2 regions of the Streptomyces chengbuensis genome follow, and region 2 is predicted to be linked to the other one. Evidence: riboswitches for the same ligand, from Rfam matches in the RefSeq annotation. Region 2 holds a riboswitch; the other holds the start of a gene.
The links. A riboswitch is a leader RNA that binds a small molecule or an ion and turns the genes downstream of it on or off. The one in region 2 is predicted to bind S-adenosylmethionine.
Positions count from the first base shown of each region.

Region 1 (11,297 bases), 1.6 Mb from region 2:
TCAACCAGGCGTTCACGATGCACGGCACCGTGATGCTGCTGATGTTCGCGACGCCGCTGTTCGCCGGATTCGCCAACTGGATCATGCCGCTGCAGATCGGCGCGCCCGACGTGGCGTTCCCGCGGCTGAACATGTTCGCGTACTGGCTCTACCTCTTCGGCTCGCTCATCGCGGTGGGCGGCTTCCTCACCCCGAACGGTGCGGCCGACTTCGGCTGGTTCGCCTACTCCCCGCTGTCGGACGCCGTCCGCTCGCCGGGTGTCGGCGCCGATCTGTGGATCATGGGTCTGGCCTTCTCCGGCTTCGGCACGATCCTCGGCTCGGTCAACTTCATCACCACGATCATCTGCATGCGCGCCCCGGGCATGACGATGTTCCGCATGCCGATCTTCACCTGGAACGTGCTGCTGACCGGTGTGCTGGTCCTGCTGGCCTTCCCGGTGCTGGCCGCCGCCCTGTTCGCCCTGGAGGCGGACCGCAAGTTCGGCGCCCACATCTTCGACGCGGCCAACGGCGGCGCGTTGCTGTGGCAACACCTCTTCTGGTTCTTCGGCCATCCGGAGGTGTACATCATCGCGCTGCCGTTCTTCGGCATCGTCTCCGAGATCATTCCGGTGTTCAGCCGCAAGCCGATGTTCGGCTACATCGGCCTGGTGGCCGCGACCATCGCGATCGCCGGTCTGTCCGTGACCGTGTGGGCCCACCACATGTACGTCACCGGCGGGGTGCTGCTGCCGTTCTTCTCCTTCATGACCTTCCTGATCGCGGTACCGACCGGTGTGAAGTTCTTCAACTGGATCGGCACCATGTGGAAGGGCTCGTTGTCCTTCGAGACCCCGATGCTCTGGACGATCGGCTTCCTGATCACCTTCACCTTCGGTGGTCTGACCGGCGTCATCCTGGCCTCGCCCCCGATGGACTTCCACGTCTCCGACTCGTACTTCGTCGTCGCGCACTTCCACTACGTCGTCTTCGGCACCGTGGTCTTCGCGATGTTCGCCGGATTCCACTTCTGGTGGCCGAAGTTCACCGGCAAGATGCTGGACGAGCGCCTCGGCAAGATCACGTTCTGGACGCTGTTCATCGGCTTCCACGGCACGTTCCTGGTCCAGCACTGGCTGGGCGCCGAGGGCATGCCGCGGCGTTACGCGGACTACCTGGCCGCCGACGGCTTCACCGCGCTGAACACCATCTCGACGATCAGCTCGTTCCTGCTCGGCCTGTCGATCCTCCCGTTCGTCTACAACGTGTGGAAGACGGCCAAGTACGGCAAGAAGATCGAGGTCGACGACCCGTGGGGCTACGGCCGTTCGCTCGAATGGGCGACGTCCTGCCCGCCGCCGCGGCACAACTTCCTCACCCTGCCGCGGATCCGCTCCGAATCCCCGGCCTTCGATCTGCACCACCCGGAGATCGCGGCTCTCGACCAGCTCGACCACGCCGGTCACGGTGCCATCACCGCTGACAAGGAGGCCGGCAAGTGAAGATCCAAGGCAGGATGTTCATCTGGCTGAGCGTCTTCATCCTCGCCATGGCCATCCTCTACGGCGTGTGGTCGAAGGAGCCGGCCGGTACGACCGCGCTCTTCCTGGCCTTCGGCCTGAGCATCATGATCGGCTACTACCTGGCCTTCACGGCCCGGCGAGTGGACGCCATGGCACAGGACGACAAGGAGGCCGACGTCGCGGACGAGGCCGGTGAGGTCGGCTTCTTCTCGCCGCACAGCTGGCAGCCGCTCTCCCTCGCGTTCGGCGGTGCGCTGGCCTTCCTGTCCGTCGCGATGGGCTGGTGGATCATGTACTTCTCGGCCCCGCTGATCCTGGTCGGCGTTTTCGGCTGGGTGTTCGAGTACTACCGCGGAGAGAACCAGAACCAGTAGCGGCCGCACCGCTCCGGACCACGCAGGGGCCCGGACACTGACCCGAAAGGGTGGTGTCCGGGCCCCTCGTTTGCAGTCATCCGGCGCGCCGCTGCCGGAGGTTCTTCATAGCGTGTGCTCATGAACGACACGCCGCGCAAGCGCACCGTAGCGAGCTGCACCGTGCTCGCCCTGGCCCTCGGGGCCGGGGTGACCGCGTGCAGCGGCCAGGACAGCCACCCGTTGTCGGCGAGGCCGTACGACGCGGCGCGTCAGGTCGCCTTCAACGCGCCCCCCTCGGGCACCAAGGCGGATCCGGACAAGCCCCTGGTGGTCACCGCCAAGGGCAAGGACGGCCGGATCACGGACGTCACCGCCGTCGACACCGCCGGTCGCTATCTGGCGGGCGAACTCTCCGCGAACGGGGCGAGATGGCGCTCCACGGGCCCTCTCGCGGCCGGAACGCGCTACACCGTCAAGGTCTCCACGGAGAACGGCGGCGGCGCTCCCGGCGTCCGTACGCTCACTTTCGAGACCGCCTCCCCGAAGCGGCTCCTGGGCGTGGAACTGGGTCCGAAGACGGGCACGTACGGGGTCGGCCAGCCCGTCATCGCCGAGCTCAACCACCCCGTGGCAGCCAAGGCCGACCGGGCCGCGGTCGAACGGTCCCTCAAGGTCACCTCGTCCCCCGAGGTCGAGGGCGCCTGGCACTGGGTGGACGACAAGAAGCTGCACTACCGCCCGAAGGAGTACTGGCCCGCCGGCGCCTCCGTCGAGGTGCGCAGCAACCTGGACGGCGTGAAGGTCGGAGACCGGCTGTACGGCGGTCCCACGAAGCCCCTGAAGCTGACCATCGGCGACCGCGTGGAGGCCGTCACCGACGCCTCCACGCACCAGATGACGGTCAAGCGCAACGGGGAAGTGATCAACACCATTCCGGTGACCACCGGCAAGCCGGGCTTCTCCACGCGCAACGGCGTCAAGGTGGTGCTCGGCAAGGAGTACTTCGTCCGTATGCGCGGTACCAGCATCGGCATCCCGGTGGGCAGCGCGGAGTCCTACGACCTGCCCGTCTACTACGCGACGCGGGTCACCTGGAGCGGTGAGTACGTCCACGCCGCGCCGTGGTCCGTCGGCTCCCAGGGGTACGCGAACGTCAGCCACGGCTGCACCGGCATGTCCACCGGCAACGCGGCCTGGTTCTTCAGGACCGTCCGTGAGGGTGACATCGTCAAGGTCGTCAACAGCCTGGGTGCCCCGATGGACCCGTTCGGGAACGGCTTCGGCGACTGGAACCTCGAATGGGACGAATGGCGCGCCGGCAGCGCGCTGCTGGAGGGCACCCGGGACGGCAGCAGCGCGGCCGACGTCGCACGGCTGCGCCCCCGGGTCTGAGGCGAGCGGGACGGGCCCCGGCCTCAGGCCGCGGCCCGTCCTCCGCGCAGCAGGCCGGCCAGGGCGTCGGCGAACTCCACCGGGTCGACGGGGAGCGTCACCGCGGCGTCCGCGCGGCTCCAGGTGGCCAGCCAGGCGTCCTGCGGGCGCCCCATCAGCACCAGGACCGGCGGGCAGCGGAAGATCTCGTCCTTGAGCTGCCTGCACACGCCCATGCCGCCGGCGGGCACCGCCTCGCCGTCGAGCACGCAGACGTCGATCCCGCCCTTGTCCAGCTCCTTGAGCACCGCGGGCAGGGTCGCGCACTCGATGAACTCGACCGCGGGAACGTCGGCGGCCGGGCGGCGGCCCGTGGCGAGCCGCACCTGTTCGCGGGTGCCGGCGTTGTCGCTGTACACCAGCACCGTGGCGGTCGACTGCATTGTTCCTCCGGGTTCGTCGGGGAGAACGGGGCTGCACCGATGCGCCGGATGCTACTCCTCACCGGGCCCGCTCAGCACCGCTCGTACCGGCTCAATGACTGCTTTTGATGGGCCGTTCGGGCTGGACACGACTCACTGACACACCGAACGGCACCCCCCGGAGTGAGGGCTGGATAAGCGACCGACATAATGTCGGTCGTGGCGACAGCAACGACAGTAGAAACCGGGCACGCGCACCCGTCGGTCAATCGGCCGAACCTCACCAGCGTCGGAACCATCATCTGGCTGAGTTCCGAGCTGATGTTCTTCGCGGCCCTCTTCGCGATGTACTTCACCCTGCGATCGGTGACGGGTGCCGAGTACTGGGCAGAACGGGCTTCGACCCTGAACTTCCCCTTCTCGGCGACCAACACCACGATCCTGGTGCTCTCCTCCCTCACCTGCCAGCTCGGCGTCTTCGCCGCCGAGCGCGGTGACGTGAAGAAGCTCCGCACCTGGTTCGTGATCACGTTCGTGATGGGTGCGATCTTCATCGGCGGCCAGGTGTTCGAGTACACCGAGCTGGTCAAGCACGAGGGTCTCTCGCTCTCGTCGGACCCGTACGGCTCGGTCTTCTACCTGACCACCGGCTTCCACGGTCTGCACGTGACGGGCGGTCTCATCGCCTTCCTGCTCGTTCTCGGCAGGACGTACGCGGCCCGGAGATTCACCCACGAGCAGGCAACCGCCGCCATCGTCGTGTCCTACTACTGGCACTTCGTCGATGTCGTCTGGATCGGCCTCTTCGCCACGATCTACATGATCAAGTAGCCGGGCTCCGTACCCGCACACCTTCCAGAAGCATCGACGCAGAAGATCCTGACACCGGGGTAATCCGTGAAAAAGCTCTCCGCACGACGACGCCATCCTCTGGCGGCGGTCGTCGTCCTACTCCTCGCGCTGGCGGCCACTGGGGGGCTGTACGCCGCGTTCGCACCCGCGGACAAGGCGCAGGCCGATGAAACCGCCCAGTCCCTCGCCATCGAGGAGGGCAAGAAGCTCTACACCGTCGGCTGCGCCAGCTGCCACGGAACCGGCGGTCAGGGCACCTCCGACGGGCCGTCCCTGATCGGCGTGGGTTCTGCCGCTGTGGACTTCCAGGTCGGCACCGGCCGTATGCCCGCCCAGCAGCCGGGCGCCCAGGTGCCGAAGAAGAAGAACATCTACTCGCAGGCCGAGATCGACCAGCTCGCGGCGTACATCTCCTCCCTGGGCCCGGGTCCGGTCACGCCGACCGAGAAGCAGTACAACCCCGAGGGTGCCAACATCGCCCGCGGCGGTGACCTCTTCCGCACCAACTGCGCCCAGTGCCACAACTTCACGGGTGAGGGCGGTGCGCTGACGAACGGCAAGTACGCCCCGAACCTCGAGGGCGTGAGCCCGAAGCACATCTACGAGGCCATGCAGACCGGCCCGCAGAACATGCCGTCCTTCCCCGACACGACGATGCCGGAGCAGGAGAAGCGCGACATCATCGCGTACATCCAGACGGTGAACAGCGGCGAGGCGGAGACCCCGGGCGGACTGAGCCTCGGTGGGCTCGGTCCCGTCAGCGAGGGACTGTTCGCCTGGGTGTTCGGTCTGGGTGCGCTGATCGCCACTGCCATCTGGGTCGCGGCCCACACCGCTAAGGCCAAGAAGTCATGAGTAGCCAAGACATTCCCGAAGAGACCCTGCCCTCCGAGCAGGACCACGCGCACGGCGCCGTGGCGACGAAGGACCCCTTCGCCGACCCGGGCCTCCCGGCCCACCGGCCGCGGATCCAGGACATCGACGAGCGGGCCGCCAAGCGGTCCGAGCGCACGGTCGCCCTGCTGTTCACCGTGTCGATGCTGTCGACGGTCGCGTTCATCGCGGCGTACGTGATCTTCCCGGTCGACAAGATCGTCTACATCTGGCCGTTCGGTCACGTCAGCGCGCTGAACTTCGCGCTGGGCGTGACCCTCGGTGTGGCCCTGTTCTGCATCGGCGCGGGCGCGGTCCACTGGGCCCGCACCCTGATGTCCGACCAGGAGCTGGTGGACGAGCGTCACCCGATCGAGGCCCCGCCGGAGGTCAAGGCCAAGGTTCTGGCCGACTTCGCCGCGGGTGCGGAGGAGTCCGGCTTCGGCCGGCGCAAGCTGATCCGCAACACCCTCTTCGGTGCGCTGGCCATGGTGCCGCTGTCCGGAGTGGTGCTGCTGCGCGACCTCGGTCCGCTGCCGGAGGACAAGCTCCGCCACACGCTGTGGGCCAAGGGCAAGCAGCTCATCAACATGAACACGCACGAGCCGCTGCGTCCCGAGGACGTGACCGTGGGTTCGCTGACCTTCGCCATGCCCGAGGGCCTCAGCGAGCACGACCACAGCTTCCAGACCGAGATCGCCAAGGCCGCCCTGATGATCGTCCGGATCCAGCCGGAGGACATCAAGGACAAGCGCGAGCTCGAGTGGTCCCACGAGGGCATCGTCGCGTTCTCGAAGATCTGCACCCACGTGGGCTGCCCGATCTCCCTGTACGAGCAGCAGACGCACCACGTGCTCTGCCCGTGCCACCAGTCCACCTTCGACCTCTCCGACGGCGCCCGCGTCATCTTCGGCCCGGCCGGTCACGCCCTTCCGCAGCTGCGGATCGGTGTGAATGACGAAGGCTTCCTCGAAGCGCTCGGCGACTTCGACGAGCCCGTCGGTCCTGCCTTCTGGGAGCGCGGATGAGCACTGCAACTGACAAGAGGAAGGCTCCGGCCGGCGAGCGCGTCGCCGACTGGGCCGACGGCCGGCTGGGGATCTACTCCCTCGCCAAGGCCAACATGCGCAAGATCTTCCCGGACCACTGGTCCTTCATGCTGGGTGAGGTCGCGCTCTACAGCTTCATCATCATCATCCTCACGGGTGTGTACCTGACGCTGTTCTTCCACCCGTCGATGAACGAGGTGGAGTACCACGGCTCGTACGTCCCGATGCAGGGCGTGCTGATGTCGGAGGCGTACGCCTCGACCCTGGAGATCAGCTTCGACGTCCGCGGCGGTCTGCTCATCCGGCAGATCCACCACTGGGCGGCGCTGATCTTCCTCGCGGCCATGATGGTCCACATGATGCGCGTCTTCTTCACGGGCGCGTTCCGCAAGCCGCGCGAGATCAACTGGCTGTTCGGCTTCCTGCTGTTCGTCCTGGGCATGTTCACCGGCTTCACCGGCTACTCGCTCCCGGACGACCTGCTCTCCGGCACCGGTGTCCGCTTCATGCAGGGCGCGATCCTGTCCGTCCCGGTCGTCGGCACGTACCTGTCGATGTTCCTGTTCGGCGGCGAGTTCCCCGGCGGCGACATCGTGGCCCGGTTCTACTCGATCCACATCCTGCTGCTGCCGGGCATCATGCTCGGGCTGCTGGTGGCGCACCTGATCCTGGTCTTCTACCACAAGCACACGCAGTTCGCGGGTCCCGGCCGGACGAACAACAACGTGGTCGGCATGCCCCTGCTGCCGATCTACATGGCCAAGGCCGGCGGCTTCTTCTTCCTGGTCTTCGGTGTCATCTCGGTCATCTCGGCGATCGCCACGATCAACCCGATCTGGGCGCTCGGCCCGTACCGGCCGGACCAGGTGTCCACGGGCGCCCAGCCCGACTGGTACATGGGCTTCTCCGAGGGTCTGATCCGTGTGATGCCCGGCTGGGAGATCAACCTCTGGGGCCACACCCTGGTCCTGGGCGTCTTCATCCCGCTGGTGATCTTCCCGCTGGTGCTGGCGACCATCGCGGTCTACCCGTTCATCGAGTCCTGGGTCACCGGGGACAAGCGCGAGCACCACATCCTGGACCGCCCGCGCAACGCCCCGACCCGTACGGCGTTCGGTGTGGCCTGGCTGACCTGGTACTTCGTGCTCCTGATCGGTGGTGGAAACGACCTCTGGGCGACCCACTTCCACCTGTCGATCAACTCGATCACCTGGTTCGTCCGGATCTTCTTCTTCGCCGGACCGGTCCTGGCCTTCATCATCACCAAGCGGATCTGCATGGGTCTGCAGCGGCGCGACAAGGACAAGGTGCTGCACGGGCGCGAGTCCGGCATCATCAAGCGCCTGCCGCACGGTGAGTTCGTCGAGGTCCACGAGCCGCTGACGCAGGAGGCCCTGCACACGCTCACCGCCCACCAGCAGTACACGCCGCACGAGATCGGCCCGACGGTCGACGAGAACGGTGTGGAGCGGAAGGTGCCGCGCACCGAGAGGCTCCGGGCGCGGCTCAGCAAGGCCTACTACGGCAAGGACAACCAGGTCGCGAAGCCGACCGTCGAGGAGTACACGGAGATCACGAGCGGCCACGGCCACCACTGATCCCCACCGCTGATCGCAGCGACCGCCACGGCGAGAGCCCCGTCCATCCGCTGGACGGGGCTCTTCGCCGTCCCGGGGATCGATAGGGTGGGAGCCATTCCCATCCGGACGGACCCAGGAGCGACCATGAGCGCTGTGACCCCCGCAGGAGGTTCTACCGCGGCGGGCCTTTCCTGGCCCGAGGTGCTGGACTCCCTGCTGTACGGACGTGACCAGAGCGCGGAGGCGACCGCCTGGGCCATGGACCGGATCCTGCGGGGCGAGGCCACCGACGCGCAGATCGCGGGATTCGCCGTGGCGCTGCGGGCCAAGGGCGAGACCGTCGAGGAGATCTCCGGGCTCGTGCGGACGATGTACGAGCACGCCCGGACGATCGAGGTGCCCGGCGACACGGTCGACATCGTGGGCACGGGTGGCGACGGCGCCAAGACCGTCAACATCTCCACCATGTCCGCGATCGTGGTGGCCGGGACCGGTGCCAAGGTGGTCAAGCACGGCAACCGTGCCGCGTCGAGCGCGAGCGGTGCCTCGGACGTCCTGGAGAAGCTCGGCGTCAATCTGGAGCTGACGCCCGAGCGGGTCGCGGCCGTCGCCGAGGAGGCGGGGATCACCTTCTGCTTCGCGGTGAAGTTCCACCCGGCGCTGCGGCACGTGGCGGCGGCCCGCAAGGAACTCGGTATCCGTACGACGTTCAACTTCCTGGGTCCGCTGACCAACCCCGCGCGGGTGAGGGCCCAGGCCACGGGGGTCGCGGACGCCCGGATGGCCCCGATCATGGCCGGAGTGCTGGCCGCGCGCGGCTCCAGCGCGCTGGTCTTCCGCGGCGACGACGGCCTGGACGAGCTGACCACGACCGCGGGCTCCCGGGTGTGGGTGGTCCGGAACGGCGCCGTGCGCGAGGAGGCCTTCGACCCCGGGGACGTGGGCATCCAGCGGGTCCCGGTCGAGGCGCTGCGCGGCGCGGACGCCTCGTACAACGCGGACGTCGCCCGCCGGCTGCTCGCGGGGGAGACCGGCCCCGTGCGGGACGCGGTGCTGCTGAACTCGGCCGCGGCGCTGGCCGCGCTCGGGAAGGGCGAGGGGGCTCTCGTGGAGCAGCTCAGGGCCGGGATGGCGCAGGCCGCGGAGTCCATCGACTCGGGCGCGGCGAAGCGGGCGCTCGACCGCTGGGTGGCCGCGAGCAACGCGTGAGGTGACGCGAGGCGCAGTCCGGATGGCGGACTGCGCCTTGCGTGCCGTGGGACGTGTGGCAGGATGCTTCCCAAGGTCATGAGTGACAGCGACTACGGCCCCGGCCCGCTGTCCGGCAACCCTCCGTCCGTGGCGGGGTGCCCCGGGTGAAGACCAGGCCGTGGGCAGCGAGGTCCGCGGCAAGCGCGGACCCCGCGGACATCGGTGAATGTCGCAGCCCTGGGGTCCTGGTCCTCGAGGGAGCTGTCCCGTGAGCAAGCGAATGCGTTAGGGCCCGTCGGCCCCTTTTCCACCTCCGCACGAGCGCCGTTGCGCCGTGCGTCGAGGCAACACCCGTACGCGGAGCGGCCGTTGTGGGCCGTCGTACCGCGGTACGGGCCGGTCACGCCCCTTCGCCCTTACCTGCCGGGAGATACCGCCATGTCCGTGCGCCCGCACGCCGTCGAAACCGTCATCGCCGCCGTCCCCGCCGCCAACGCCCCCGTCGACAACGACCCCTGCTGTGCCGCCCCGTTGCCGGTGCTCGGCCGGGACGTCACCGTGCCGCTCGTCACCGGTGGCGAAGTCACCTACGCCGCCCTCGACTACGCGGCCAGCGCGCCGGCCCTGCAGCGCGTGTGGGACGACGTGTCCGCGTACGCCCCGTACTACGGCAGCGTCCACCGCGGCGCCGGTTACCTCTCGCAGCTGTCCACCGATCTGTTCGAGAACAGCCGGGCCACGGTCCACGCGTTCCTGGACTGCCGCGCCGACGACCAGGTCGTGTTCACCCGGTCGACGACCGACTCGCTGAACCTGCTGGCCGGTGCGCTGCCCGACGGCTGCGAGGTCTTCGTCTTCGAGACCGAGCACCACGCCTCCCTGCTGCCGTGGGCGAACGCGCGCGTGACGTACCTGAACGCCCCGCGCACCCGGGGCGAAGCGGTGCGGACGCTGGAGACGGCCCTCGCCGGCCGCGACCCCCACGGCCCCGCCCTGGTCTGTGTCACCGGCGCCTCCAACGTCACCGGTGAGGTGTGGCCCGTACGGGAACTGGCGGCCACGGCGCACGCCCACGGCGCGCGCATCGTCCTGGACGCCGCACAGCTCGCACCGCACCACCCGGTCTCCGTACGGGACCTGGACGTCGACTGGGTCGCCTTCTCCGGGCACAAGCTGTACGCGCCGTTCGGCTCGGGCGTGCTCGCCGGGCGCGCGGACTGGCTGCAGGAGGCCGATCCGTACCTCGCGGGCGGCGGCGCCTCGCGGAAGGTCTCGCGCCGGACCGACGGGGGCGTGGACGTCGAGTGGCACACCACCGCCGCGCGCCACGAGGCGGGTTCGCCGAACGTCATCGGCGTCTACGCGATCGCCTCCGCCTGCAAGGCGCTCACCGAGGCCGGGTTCGACGCCCTCGTCGAACGCGAGCGGCACCTCGTCGCCCGCGTCACTGCGGGACTCGCCGAGGTGCCCGAGGTCAGGGTGCTGTCGCTGTTCGGCGACGACGATCCCGGCTCCGCCGGGGAGAGCTCCAGGGTCGGTGTCGTCTCCTTCGTCGTGGCGGGCTGGAACAGTTCCCACTTCGCCGCCGCGCTGTCCGCCGAGTACGGCATCGGCGTGCGCGACGGCCTGTTCTGCGCCCACCCGCTGGTGCGCACCCTGCTGGGCGGCGACCCGCAGGAGGTCGGCGAGTGCGGTGCCCCGGAGGCCGAAACGGGCGAGCGAAGCGCGGTGGCCGAGGGCCGGGAGAGGTCGCTGAACGCGATCCGGGTCAGCTTCGGGGCGGGTACGCCGGACGAGCACGTGGAGCGGTTCGTACGGGCGGTCAAGGAGCTGGTGCGCAACGGTGCGCAGTGGAACTACCGCACCGAGGACGGACGTTGCGTGCCTGCCGTGTGAGCGGCTCGAGCGGACCGGCCGGCTGAGAGGGCCGAGCGGGGTGGGCTGACCGGGTGGTCCGGGGCGAGACGGTGTCCGTCCGTGCCCGAAGGGCCGTGCCCGCGGTGCCGTATCGGGCCGGGCCGGGCCGTGCCCTGCGTGCCGGGCCGGTGCGCCCTGCCCGTCGGGGCCGCCTGGGCCTTGTGCGGGTCCGGGCGGCGCC
Region 1 covers NZ_CP129137.1:2,008,195-2,019,491, reverse strand. The annotation lists gene ctaD (aa3-type cytochrome oxidase subunit I) at 1-1,484, shown strand, start outside; gene QRN89_RS09000 (cytochrome c oxidase subunit 4) at 1,481-1,879, shown strand; gene QRN89_RS08995 (L,D-transpeptidase) at 2,000-3,253, shown strand; gene QRN89_RS08990 (hypothetical protein) at 3,277-3,675, opposite strand; gene ctaE (aa3-type cytochrome oxidase subunit III) at 3,865-4,485, shown strand; gene qcrC (cytochrome bc1 complex diheme cytochrome c subunit) at 4,552-5,361, shown strand; gene qcrA (cytochrome bc1 complex Rieske iron-sulfur subunit) at 5,358-6,407, shown strand; gene qcrB (cytochrome bc1 complex cytochrome b subunit) at 6,404-8,026, shown strand; gene trpD (anthranilate phosphoribosyltransferase) at 8,153-9,217, shown strand; SAM riboswitch class IV at 9,292-9,409, shown strand; gene QRN89_RS08960 (aminotransferase class V-fold PLP-dependent enzyme) at 9,638-11,095, shown strand.
Region 1: linked by a shared signal. The riboswitch ahead of QRN89_RS08960 (aminotransferase class V-fold PLP-dependent enzyme) and the one ahead of thrC (threonine synthase) in region 2 are both predicted to bind S-adenosylmethionine.

Region 2 (11,297 bases):
GCGCGCTCCGGTCCGCGCTACGGCTCGACCACCCACGCGCCCTTGCGCATCACGCCCTTGAGCGTGAAGTCGGCGTCCAGCACGACGAGATCGGCGTCCTTGCCGGCTTCGATCGACCCCACCCTGTCGTGGAGGCCCAGCAGCCGGGCCGGGTTCGCGGAGATCGCCTGGACGATGTCCTCCACGGGCAGCCCGTCGACGGTCGCAGCCCGGCGGAACGCGGTGTCGAGGGTGAGCGTGGAGCCGGCGATCGAGCCGCCCTCCACCAGGCGGGCGACGCCCTCCTTGACCTCGACCGCCAGCGGACCCAGGTGGTAGACGCCGTCGCCGAAACCGGCCGCGTCCATCGCGTCCGTGATGAACGCGACCCGCGCGGCGCCCGCACGGTGGAAGGCCAGCTCCAGGGCCGCCGGGTGCAGATGCGTACCGTCGTTGATCAGCTCGACGGTGACCCGCTCGTCCTCCAGCAGCGCGGCGATCGGTCCGGGGGCCCGGTGGCCGAGGGCGGGCATGGCGTTGAAGAGGTGCGTGGCGACGGTGGCGCCCGCGTCGATCGCCGCGACGGTCTGCTCGTACGTGGCGTCGGTGTGGCCGATCGCGGCGATCACGCCGTGCTCGGCGAGCAGCCGTACGGACTCGATGCCGCCGGGCAGTTCGGTCGCGAGGGTGACCATCCGCGCGGTGCCGCGGGCGGCGTCGAGGAGCTTGCGCACCTCGGCCGGTTCGGGGTCGCGCAGCAGTTCCTCGCTGTGCGCGCCCTTGCGGCAGGGCGAGATGAACGGGCCCTCGAAGTGGATGCCGGCCAGGTCGCCCTGCTCCACGAGTTCGGAGAGGAATCCGGCGCGCTGGGTGAGGAAGTCCATGGCGCCGGTCACGGTGGAGGCGACCATCGTGGTGGTGCCGTGCTCGTGGTGGGTGCGTACTCCGGTGAGCACGTCCTCGGCCGACCCGGAGGTGAAGGAGGCCCCGCCGCCGCCGTGGTTGTGCATGTCCACGAAGCCGGGGACCAGCCAGTGGCCGGACAGGTCGACGGAGGGTGCGTCGGTCGGGGCGTGCCCGGCGATCCGGGTCCCCTCGACCGTCACCCGCCCGTTCTCGACGACCCCGGTGGGCAGCACCACCCGGGCGCCCGTGAGAACCATCCGGTCGGCCATCAGCCGGTTACCTCCGTGGTGAGTGTGTCGGACGTGTCGAGCAGGTCCCAGGCGAGGAGCCCGGCGCCGAGGCAGCCGGCGGTGTCCCCGAGGGCCGCCGGGACGATCGCGGGCAGCTTCTGGAAGGTGACGCGCGCCTCCACCGCGGCCCGCAGCGGTGTGAACAAGGTTTCTCCTGCCTCCGCGAGCCCGCCACCGATGATCAGCGTCCGGGGGTCCAGCAGGGTGAGGGCGGTGACGAGCCCGTCGGCGAGGGCGTCGACCGCCTCCTGCCACACCTGTGCGGCGGCCCCGTCCCCGGAGGCGACGGCCTTGGCGCAGTCGGCCGCGTCGGCCTCCGGGTCGCCGCTCGCGGCCGCCCACGCGCGGGACACGGCGGAGGCGGAGGCGAGGGTCTCCAGACAGCCGCGCTGTCCGCAGCCGCACTCCGGGCCGCCGGGACGGACGACGACGTGGCCGATCTCGCCGGCGCAGCCGTGGGCGCCCTCCTCGATCGCGCCGCCGATGCCGATCGCGCCGGCGATGCCCGTACCGAGCGGGACGAACAGGAAGCGGTCGGTGCCGCGGCCCGCCCCGATGCGGCCCTCCGCGAGACCGCCGGTGCGGACGTCGTGGCCGAGGGCGACCGGCACCCCGCCGAGGCGCGCGGCCAGCAGGGCGCGCAGCGGGACGTCGCGCCAGCCGAGGTTGGCCGCGTAGACGGCGACGCCGCTCGCGGTGTCGACGATCCCGGGGACCGCGACGCCGGCCGCGGCGGCGCTCTCGCCGTACCGTTCCTCGCCGAGGGCGCGCAGTTCGGCGGCGAAGCCGAGGATCGCCTCGACGACGGCCTCGGGCCCGCGGTCCCTGCCGGTCGCCCGGCGCGACTCGTGCAGCAGCGCGCCGTCCGCCCCGACGAGGGCGGCCTTCATCCCGGTGCCGCCCACATCGAGGGCGATGACGTGTCTCACGCGTACAGTCTCGCGCGTCGGACCGGAAAAGGTCTAGTCCACTGCTCGGATTGTTGCGCGCGTGTACAAAGCGGTGACCGGTCCCGTTTCGCAATCGTCGGCAGGGTGGTGTAGACCTCTATCGTTAAGGATCAAGCACAACAAGGTGGGGAAACAGGGCGTGCAGCGGCGCTACATCTCTCTGGTGGCGGCGGGGGTCGCACTCGGTACGACGATCGCCCTGACGGGCTGCGGCAGCTCCGCGGGGCCGGACGACGTGACCATCCGGCTGGTCGCCGCCGACTACGGCAACGGCGCGGGGGACTCCTCGCAGAAGTACTGGGACGAGCTCGCCGACGCGTTCGAGGCCGGCAATCCCGGTATCACGGTCGACGTCGAGGTCCACTCCTGGAAGGACGTCGACCGCAAGGTCGCCGAGATGGTGGCCGACGGCAACGCCCCGGACATCGCCCAGATCGGCGCCTACGCCGACTACGCCGACCAGGACAGGCTGTACCGCGTCGACGAACTCGTCACGATCCCCACGCAGGCCAACTTCCTGCCGGAGCTGAGCGAGGCGGGCCAGACCGAACGGGGCCAGTACGGTCTGCCGTTCGCCGCCAGCACGCGGCTGCTGTTCTTCAACGAGGAGCTGTTCGCCGACGCCGGCATCGAGGCCCCGGAGGACTGGTCGCAGCTGCGTGCCGCGGCGGAGCGGCTGAAGGCGCGCGGGGTGACGTACCCCTTCGCCCTGCCGCTCGGCTCCGAGGAGTCCCAGGCGGAGGCGATGATCTGGATGCTGAGCGGGGGCGGCGGCTACCGCGATCCCTACGGCGGCTCCTACGAGATCGACTCCAAGCAGAACGTCAGCACCTTCGCCTGGCTGAGGGACAACCTGGTCACCCCCGGCCTCACGGGCCCCGTCGCGCCCGGGAAGCTGGACCGCGCCCAGGCATTCGAGGCGTTCACCCGCGGCGAGGTCGGCATGCTCAGCGGCCACCCCACGCTGATGCAGCAGGCCGAGAAGAAGGGCATCAAGGTCGGGATGGTCCCGATGCCCGGCGCCGACGGCAAGGCCCGGGCGTCGATGGGCGTGGCGGACTGGATGATGGCGTTCAGGCAGAACGGCCACCGCAAGGAGATCGGCCGCTTCCTCGACTTCGCCTACAGCGACAAGAACGTCCTGGAGTTCTCCGACCGTTACGACATCCTCCCGGTGACGGTCAGCGCCAGCGAGGCGATGGCGGTGGACGACAAGCACAAGCGCCTGTGGAAGTTCCTCGAGGCGCTGCCGACGTCCGAGCTGTACCCGTCCGGCGAGACGTCCTGGGCGAAGGTCAGCGCGAGTGTGAAGCGGAACATCGGCGGCGCGGTCGCGCCGCAGGGCGACCCGGCGGCCGTGCTGAACCGGATCGCGAGCGACGCGGCGAAGGCGGAGAGCGAAGCGCACGCGGAGTAGCGGGGCGGAAGCGGGCACCCAGTGGCGGGGCGGACGCGCTCCGGGCCGCGTGTCCGGACTGAGGCTCGGGCCGCGTGGTCGGGCCGTGTGTCCGGGCCGTGTGTCCGGGCTGGGGCTCGGGCCCAGCGCCTCGACGGCGGGTTCGGACGGGCCCGGGTGGTCCGGGTCCGCCTCGGGGCCGGGCGGTTTCGGGCGGTCCCGCGCGCCTTCGGCCACGGGCGATGCGGGCGGTGCGGGCATCTTCGGCCGGGGCGTTTCCGGGCGGTGCGGGCGTTTCCGGGCGCGGGGGTTGTTCCGCGACCTGCCGTCGCCGTGGTGCGTGCCGGGCCGCGGGCGCCGCCCGTCGCGCCGGGTGTGCGCCCGGCGTGGTGCGACCTGGCCGGAATCACCCGTTCGCCCGACGCCACTGCGCTGTCCGGGGGGCCGGATATGTTGCTGATATGACCGACGACCGCGACGAACTCTCCGGGCGTGACCGCGCCGTACTCGCCTTCGAGCGGGCGTCGTGGTCCGGGCCCGGCGCCAAGGAGCGGGCGATACGGGAGGACCTCGGCATCTCCCCCACCCGCTACTACCAGCTCCTCAACGCCCTCCTGGACGACCCGCGCGCCCTCGCACACGACCCCGTGACGGTGAACCGGCTGCGGCGCGTCCGGGAAGCACAGCGGGCGCGGCGGTGACGCGCCGAGGAGGCCGCCGCGCGCCGTAGCTGAGCGGGGGTCCCGTCGATAGGGTCGGAGCATGGGCAGCTACTCGCACGCACTGCCGGAACCGACCACCGCCGCCGGCCGTGAAGGGCTCGCCGCAGTCCTCGAACGGCCGTCTGAGAGCGTGGTCGCGCTGGACTTCGACGGGACGCTCGCGGAGATCGTCCCGGACCCCGAACAGGCGAGGGCGCATCCCGCGACGGTGCCCGCGCTGGCGCGGCTGGCGCCGCTGGTGAAGTCGGTCGTCGTGGTGACCGGCCGGCCGGCCGGGGTCGCCGTGCGGTACGGCGGGTTCGCCGGTGTCGAGGGCCTGGAGCACCTCGTCGTCCTGGGGCACTACGGCGCCGAGCGGTGGGACGCCGTCACCGGCACCGTCCACGCCCAGCCCGAGCATCCGGGCGTCGCCGCCGTACGGGCCGAGCTGCCCGGTCTCCTCGACTCGATGGGGGTCTGGCAGGGCACCTGGATCGAGGAGAAGGGCCGCGCGGTCGCCGTGCACACCCGCCGCGCCGAGGACCCGAAGGCGGCGTTCGAGGCGCTGCGCGACCCGGTCGCCGATCTCGCCGCGCGTCACGGGCTGATCGTCGAGCCGGGCCGTCTCGTCCTCGAGGTGCGCCCGCCGGGTGTCGACAAGGGCATCGCGCTCGCCGAGTACGTCCGCGAGGTGAACGCCGCGGCGGTCGTCTACGCCGGTGACGACCTCGGTGACCTGGCCGCTTTCGCCGCCGTGGAGAAACTTCGCTCGGACGGGGTGCCCGGACTGCTCGTCTGCAGTGGCGGTGAGGTCCCCGAACTCGCCGAGCGCGCCGACCTCCCGCTGCCCGGGCCCGCCGCCGTCGTCGCGTTCCTCGCCGCGCTGGCGGACCGCGTCGGGGGCCGAGCCTAGAGCGCGTCCCGCGTCGGGGCCCGACGCGCGCCGTTCCGCCGCGTGCGGAGGGGTGTGCGTCCTCGTGAGGAGTGACCCCGGACGGCCCCGCCGGGGGTGGGACGGGGTGCGCCGCGTGACGGTGAGTGCGGGGGCAGGGCTCGCGGGACCGGAGACCCCGGCCCAGGGCGCACGGCGCGGGGCCCGGCGCGCCGCCGGGACCCCACGCCCCGTGTCAGTCCGCTTCCGTGACGCCCTCGTCCAGCGCCTCCAGCGCGCGCAGCTGGTCCAGGAACCACTGCTGCGGCGGCAGCGCCGTCGCAACGGCGGCCAGGCGCTTGCTGCGCTCCGCACGTTCGGCGTCCGGCATGGACAGCGCCTGGTGGAGGGCGTCGGCCGTGCCCGACACGTCGTACGGGTTCACCACCAGCGCCTCGTCGCCGAGTTCCGCGTACGCGCCCGCCTCGCGCGACAGCACCAGCGCGCACCCGGCCTCCGAGACCACCGGGATCTCCTTGGCCACGAGGTTCATCCCGTCGCGGATGGGGTTCACGAGGGCGACGTCCGCCAACCGGTACGCCGCGAGCGAGCGGGCGAAGTCGTCCTTCACGTGCAGGAGGACGGGCGTCCAGCCGGGCGTCCCGTACTGCGCGTTGATCTCCTCCGCGACCCGGGAGACCTCGGCCGTGTAGTCGCGGTAGACGGCGAGGTCCTGCCGCGACGGGTAGGCGAAGGCGATGTGCACGACCCGCTCGCGCCACTCCGGGTGCTCGTCCAGCAGGGTGCGGTACGCGAGCAGCCCCCGCACGATGTTCTTCGACAGCTCGGTCCGGTCCACCCGCACGATCGTCTTCCGGCGGTCCGGACCCCGCTCCGCACCGCCGATCTGCTCGCGCAGCGCGGCCATGCGCTCGTCCACGTCGGGCTTCCGCGACCGCTCCCGCAGGAAGTCCGCGTCGGCGCCGAGGCCGTGCACGCCCAGCTCGGTCCGCCGCCGGCGGTGCCCCCGCAGCCGGTACTCGAGGCTGGGCGGCCCGTCCTTCGGCCAGTGCGGGTCCACGTCGTGGTCGGCCAGGACCCGGCGGCAGCAGCTCTCGAAGGCGCCGAGCCATCGCTGGGTCAGGAAACCCAGCCGGTTCGCCCCGAGCATCCCCAGGAGCAACTGCTCGGCGATGTCGTCGGGGAGCATCCGGAAGTACTCCGGCGGTGCCCACGGGGTGTGCGAGAAGTGGCCGATGCGCAGGTCGGGCCGCAGGTCCCGGAGCATGCCCGGCACCAGCGCGAGGTGGTAGTCCTGCACCAGCACGGCCGCGTCCGGGGCCGCCGACTCGGCCAGGGCCTGCGCGAAGGCCTGGTTGTACGCCTCGTAGGCCACCCACTGGCGCCGGAACCCGGCGTCGAAGACGGGCTCCAGCGGCGTCTGGTACAGCATGTGGTGGACGAACCACAGCACCGAGTTCGCGATGCCGTTGTACGCGTCGGCGTGCACCGCGGCGTCGATGTCCAGCATCCGTACGCCCGGTTCGCCGATCCCGCGCCGCACCGCCTCGCGGTCGCCGTCGCCGAGCGCGGAGCACACCCACAGGGCGTCCGCCTCGGGGCCGATGGCCGACAGCCCGGACACCAGTCCACCGCCGCCGCGCCTCGCGTCCAGCGTGCCGTCCTCGCGGAAGACGTACGTGACGGGGCCCCGGTTGGAGGCGACGAGAACTCGTGCGGCGTGCTCGTGCTCAGAGACCATGTCGCGAAACCTAGCCCTTCCTGGAACCGCTCAAACGTACGGCCGGACTGCGTGGCCGGAGACCGCCGGAGATCGTCCCGCGACCACGGGGCCGACGGGGCGGGCGGGCACCCGGGACGTCGGCCCCGGGTCCGGCCCACACCGCCGGGGCGGTAGGCCCGTGTTCGGTCACCTGCCGGCCCCGGGTCCCGGGTGTGGCCGCGGTACCGGCCCGTGAGCACGGCCGGCCCCGCCCGGACCGGTCGTCCGCCCACCCCCGGCGTTCGCCGGGGACCGGCCGACGACCACGATCACGGTCGCCCGGCCCGTCATCGGCCGACGACGACCACGGGCGGTGTGGCCACGGGCCCCGACCTCGGGCCCACGACCGCCCACGACCACGGGCCACCGGCCGGGGCACGCGGACCCGCCACCTCTCGTCCCCGGGCCGTTCGCCCGGTTCCGGTCGGCGGCGACGGGCCGACGGCCCCGGTTCGGTGGCCCCGACCTCGGGCCCACGACCGCCCACGACCACGGGCCCACGAACCACCGGCCGGGGGCACCCGGACCCGCACCTCCCGTCCCGGGCGTTCGCCGGGAACCCGCCGCGTTCACCTGATCAATGGTTCCCCCGGTCGCGCGTCGCCGCGAGCGCGATGGCGCCCGCGGCCGAGAGCGCCAGGGCGACTCCGCCGAGGAGCCAGAGCCGCTCGCTGTCGTGACCCGCCGCCGCGATCTGGCCGACGGGCCGGCTCCCGCTCCCGCTGCCGCTGCCGCTGTCGTGGCCCGGGGGACCGGCGTGCCCGGCGCCGGCCGCGCTGCCGGGGCCGCCGAGGGCCGGCGGCACGCCCGCCCCCTCCGGGTCGCCGTCCTCCGCGATCTCCTCGTCCAGGCCGTCCTCGTGGCCCTGTTCGAGGCTGTCGTCGAAACTCTCCTCGTCGCCGAAGTCCGACCGCGGAGCCCCGAGCTCCCCGACCTCCTCGGCCACCGGGGTCGCCGCGCACCGGGCGTCCCTGGTGCCGCCGGCGCAGTTGGACTGCGGGGACTGGACCTCCAGGCCGCCGCCGAGCCGGCCGTCGCCACCGTCGCCGCCGTCCTCGCCGCCGACGGTGACCGAGTAGGTGAGGGTCGCCGTCCTCCCGGCCGGGATGGCACCCGAGTACGAGAGCACGGGCTCGTTGTACGCGACCCGGCCGAAGGTGGCCCGGGCGTTGCGGTCGTAGACGGCGTCGTCGAGGGTGCCGCCGAGATCGTCGGTGAAGCGCACGTCGGGGAGGGCCCGCTCGCCGTTGTTCCTCGCCCGGATGGTGAAGGTGAGGGTGTCGCCCAGGGCGACCCGCTTCGCCGACGCCGTCTTGGTGATCTCGAGATCGGGGGTCTGCGCCGACAGGGCGGTGGCCGCCGGCCCGAAGCCCGTCGTGGCGGCGGCGGCGCCCGCGGCGACCGTCAGGGCCCCGAGGAACCGGGACCGATTGCCTCTGCTGCGCCCGCGGCTCCTCGTGCGGTCCCGTCCGGGCACGGCCCGAACCGAACGGAGGACCCCGGCGCCCTGTGATCTTGCATTGCCCATAAGTCCGAAATGTAGACAATCATTCCGGCTGGGCCGTGTTACGCCGCGCCCGTGTTGCGTCGCCCCGCCCGGGACGCGTACTCGGCGATGTCCGCCATCGGCGGCCGCTCCTCCGTGTCCACCGCATGCGTCCGCGGGACGAACCCGTCCTCGCCGCGTTCGAACTGGGTGAGCGCCGGGCGGACCAAATGCCCTCGCGAGAGCCGTAGTTGGGCCGTGCGGTAGATCGCCGCCGCCATCCGGCCCAGCGCCTGCCCGTCCTGGTGGCGGTGCAGCCGTACGCCCACGTCCACCTGCGCCAGCGCGTCCAGGCCCACCGTGTGCAGCGCGTCCACCAGCAGGCCCAGCTCCACCCCGTAGCCGACCGGGAACGGCAGCCGCTCCAGCAGCGAGCGCCGCGCCGCGTACTCCCCGCCGAGCGGCTGGACGAACCCCGCGAGCTGCGGCCAGTGCAGATTGAGCAGCGGCCGCGCCACCAGTTCGGTCACCCGGCCGCCCTGGCCGGGCGTGTCGCCGAGCGGCCGGTCGTACATCGCCTTGACGAACTGCACCTCCGGGTCGGTCAGCAGCGGTCCGACGATCCCGGACACGAAGTCCGCGGAGAACTCCTGAAGGTCGGCGTCCACGAAGCAGACGATGTCGCCGTCGGTCACCAGGAGGGAGCGCCACAGCACCTCGCCCTTGCCGGGGACGGCCGGGACGCGCGGGAGTATCGCGTCGCGGTGCACGACGCGGGCGCCGGCCCGTGCCGCCACCTCGGCGGTGCGGTCCGTCGACCCCGAGTCGACGACGACCAGCTCGTCCACGAGCGGCACCGCGTCGGTCATCAGTTCGCGCCGGATGACGGTGACGATCTCCCCGACCGTCGCCTCCTCGTTGAGTGCGGGGAGCACCACGCTGACCGTGGTGTCCTGCTTGGCGGACAGCAGCCGGTCCAGTGGCCGGTCCGCCACCGACCAGGACCGCCGGGCCAGCCAGCGCTCCACCTCTTCCAGCACGTGATCTCCATCTCGCGGATCGGACGACCGTCTCAGGCGTCCGGGGGTTCGGTTACAGTCTTGAACAACGCGGACCGCCGATGCATGTCGGGGTCGTCGCGGAAACAATCGAATACCGCTCATCCAGAGGGGCAGAGGGACACGGCCCGTTGAAGCCCCGGCAACCCTCCAGCCGATCTCGTCGCGCATCGCGGCCGAGGCCACGGCTTGGGAAGGTGCCAATTCCGTCTCGCGGTGAAACGCACCGCGGGGAAGATGAGGAGAAAGGGCCTCGCCTCCATGGCTGTGCAGACTGTCGCCACCACCACCGATTCTGCCGACACCGTCGATCTGGGCCCCGCCTCCGGGCTCTCCTGCCGCGAGTGCGGCGAGCGCTTCGCCCTCGGCCCGATCTTCGCCTGTGAAGCCTGTTTCGGGCCGCTCGAAGTCGCGTACGACCTGCCGAGCGGCGACCCCGAGGCGCTGCGCAAGCGGATCGAGAGCGGTCCGGAGAACATCTGGCGCTACGCGCCGCTGCTGCCCGTCCCCGCCGACGTGGCGAGCAAGCCGAATCTGAACCCGGGCTTCACCAAGCTCGTCCAGGCCGACAACCTCGCCCGTGAGCTGGGCGTCACCGGCGGGCTCTGGGTGAAGGACGACTCCGGCAACCCGACCCACTCCTTCAAGGACCGGGTCGTCGCCCAGGCGATCGAGGCCGCCCGCGCCTTCGGCTTCACGACGCTCTCCTGCTCCTCCACGGGCAACCTGGCCGGCGCGGTCGGCGCCGCCGCCGCGCGCGCCGGCTTCCGCTCCTGCGTGTTCATCCCGCACGACCTGGAGCAGGGCAAGGTCGTCATGGCCGCGGTCTACGGCGGTGAGCTGGTCGGCATCGAGGGCAACTACGACGACGTCAACCGCTTCTGCTCCGAGCTCATCGGCGACCCGGTGGGCGAGGGCTGGGGCTTCGTCAACGTCAATCTCCGCCCCTACTACGCCGAGGGCTCCAAGACGCTGGCGTACGAGATCTGCGAGCAGCTCGGCTGGCGGCTGCCGGACCAGATCGTCATCCCCATCGCCTCCGGCTCCCAGCTCACCAAGATCGACAAGGGGCTCCAGGAACTGATCAAGCTGGGTCTGGTCGAGGACCGGCCCTACAAGATCTTCGGCGCCCAGGCCCAGGGCTGCTCGCCGGTGTCCGTGGCGTTCAAGGCAGGCCACGACGTGGTCAGGCCGCAGAAGCCGGACACCATCGCCAAGTCCCTGGCCATCGGCAACCCGGCGGACGGGCCGTACGTGCTGGACATCTGCCGGCGCACCGGCGGTGCCGTGGAGGACGTCACCGACGAGGAGATCGTGGACGCGATCAAGCTGCTGGCCCGCACGGAGGGCATCTTCACCGAGACCGCGGGCGGTACGACGCTCGGCGTGGCGAAGAAGCTGATCGAGGCAGGGGTGATCGACCCGGCCCTCACCACGGTGGTCGTCAACACGGGTGACGGCCTCAAGACCCTCGACGCCGTGGCCCCGACCACGGGTATGTCCGCAGTCATCCGCCCCAACCTGGACTCCTTCCGAGAGGCTGGCCTCGTATGAGCGTCAACGTCCGCATCCCCACCATCCTCCGCACCTACACGGGCGGGCAGGCCGAGGTCCCGGCCGAGGGCACCACCCTCGCCGAGGTCATCGCCGACCTGGAGAAGAACCACACGGGCATCGCGGCCCGGGTCCTGGACGACCAGGGCAAGCTGCGCCGGTTCGTGAACGTGTACGTCAACGACGACGACGTGCGCTTCGAGCAGGGCCTGGAGACGGCGACGCCGGACGGTGCCGGCGTGTCGATCATCCCCGCGGTGGCGGGCGGCTGAACGCCACGCAGAGTCAGCAGTGGTGCCCCCTCCGCAAGCTCGGCGGAGGGG
Region 2 covers NZ_CP129137.1:3,600,925-3,612,221, reverse strand. The annotation lists gene nagA (N-acetylglucosamine-6-phosphate deacetylase) at 18-1,154, opposite strand; gene QRN89_RS15915 (ROK family protein) at 1,154-2,104, opposite strand; gene QRN89_RS15910 (ABC transporter substrate-binding protein) at 2,265-3,542, shown strand; gene QRN89_RS15905 (DUF3263 domain-containing protein) at 3,983-4,222, shown strand; gene otsB (trehalose-phosphatase) at 4,284-5,135, shown strand; gene QRN89_RS15895 (alpha,alpha-trehalose-phosphate synthase (UDP-forming)) at 5,350-6,855, opposite strand; gene QRN89_RS15890 (DUF7927 domain-containing protein) at 7,454-8,353, opposite strand; gene QRN89_RS15885 (glucosyl-3-phosphoglycerate synthase) at 8,443-9,402, opposite strand; SAM riboswitch class I at 9,519-9,664, shown strand; gene thrC (threonine synthase) at 9,682-10,974, shown strand; gene QRN89_RS15875 (MoaD/ThiS family protein) at 10,971-11,246, shown strand.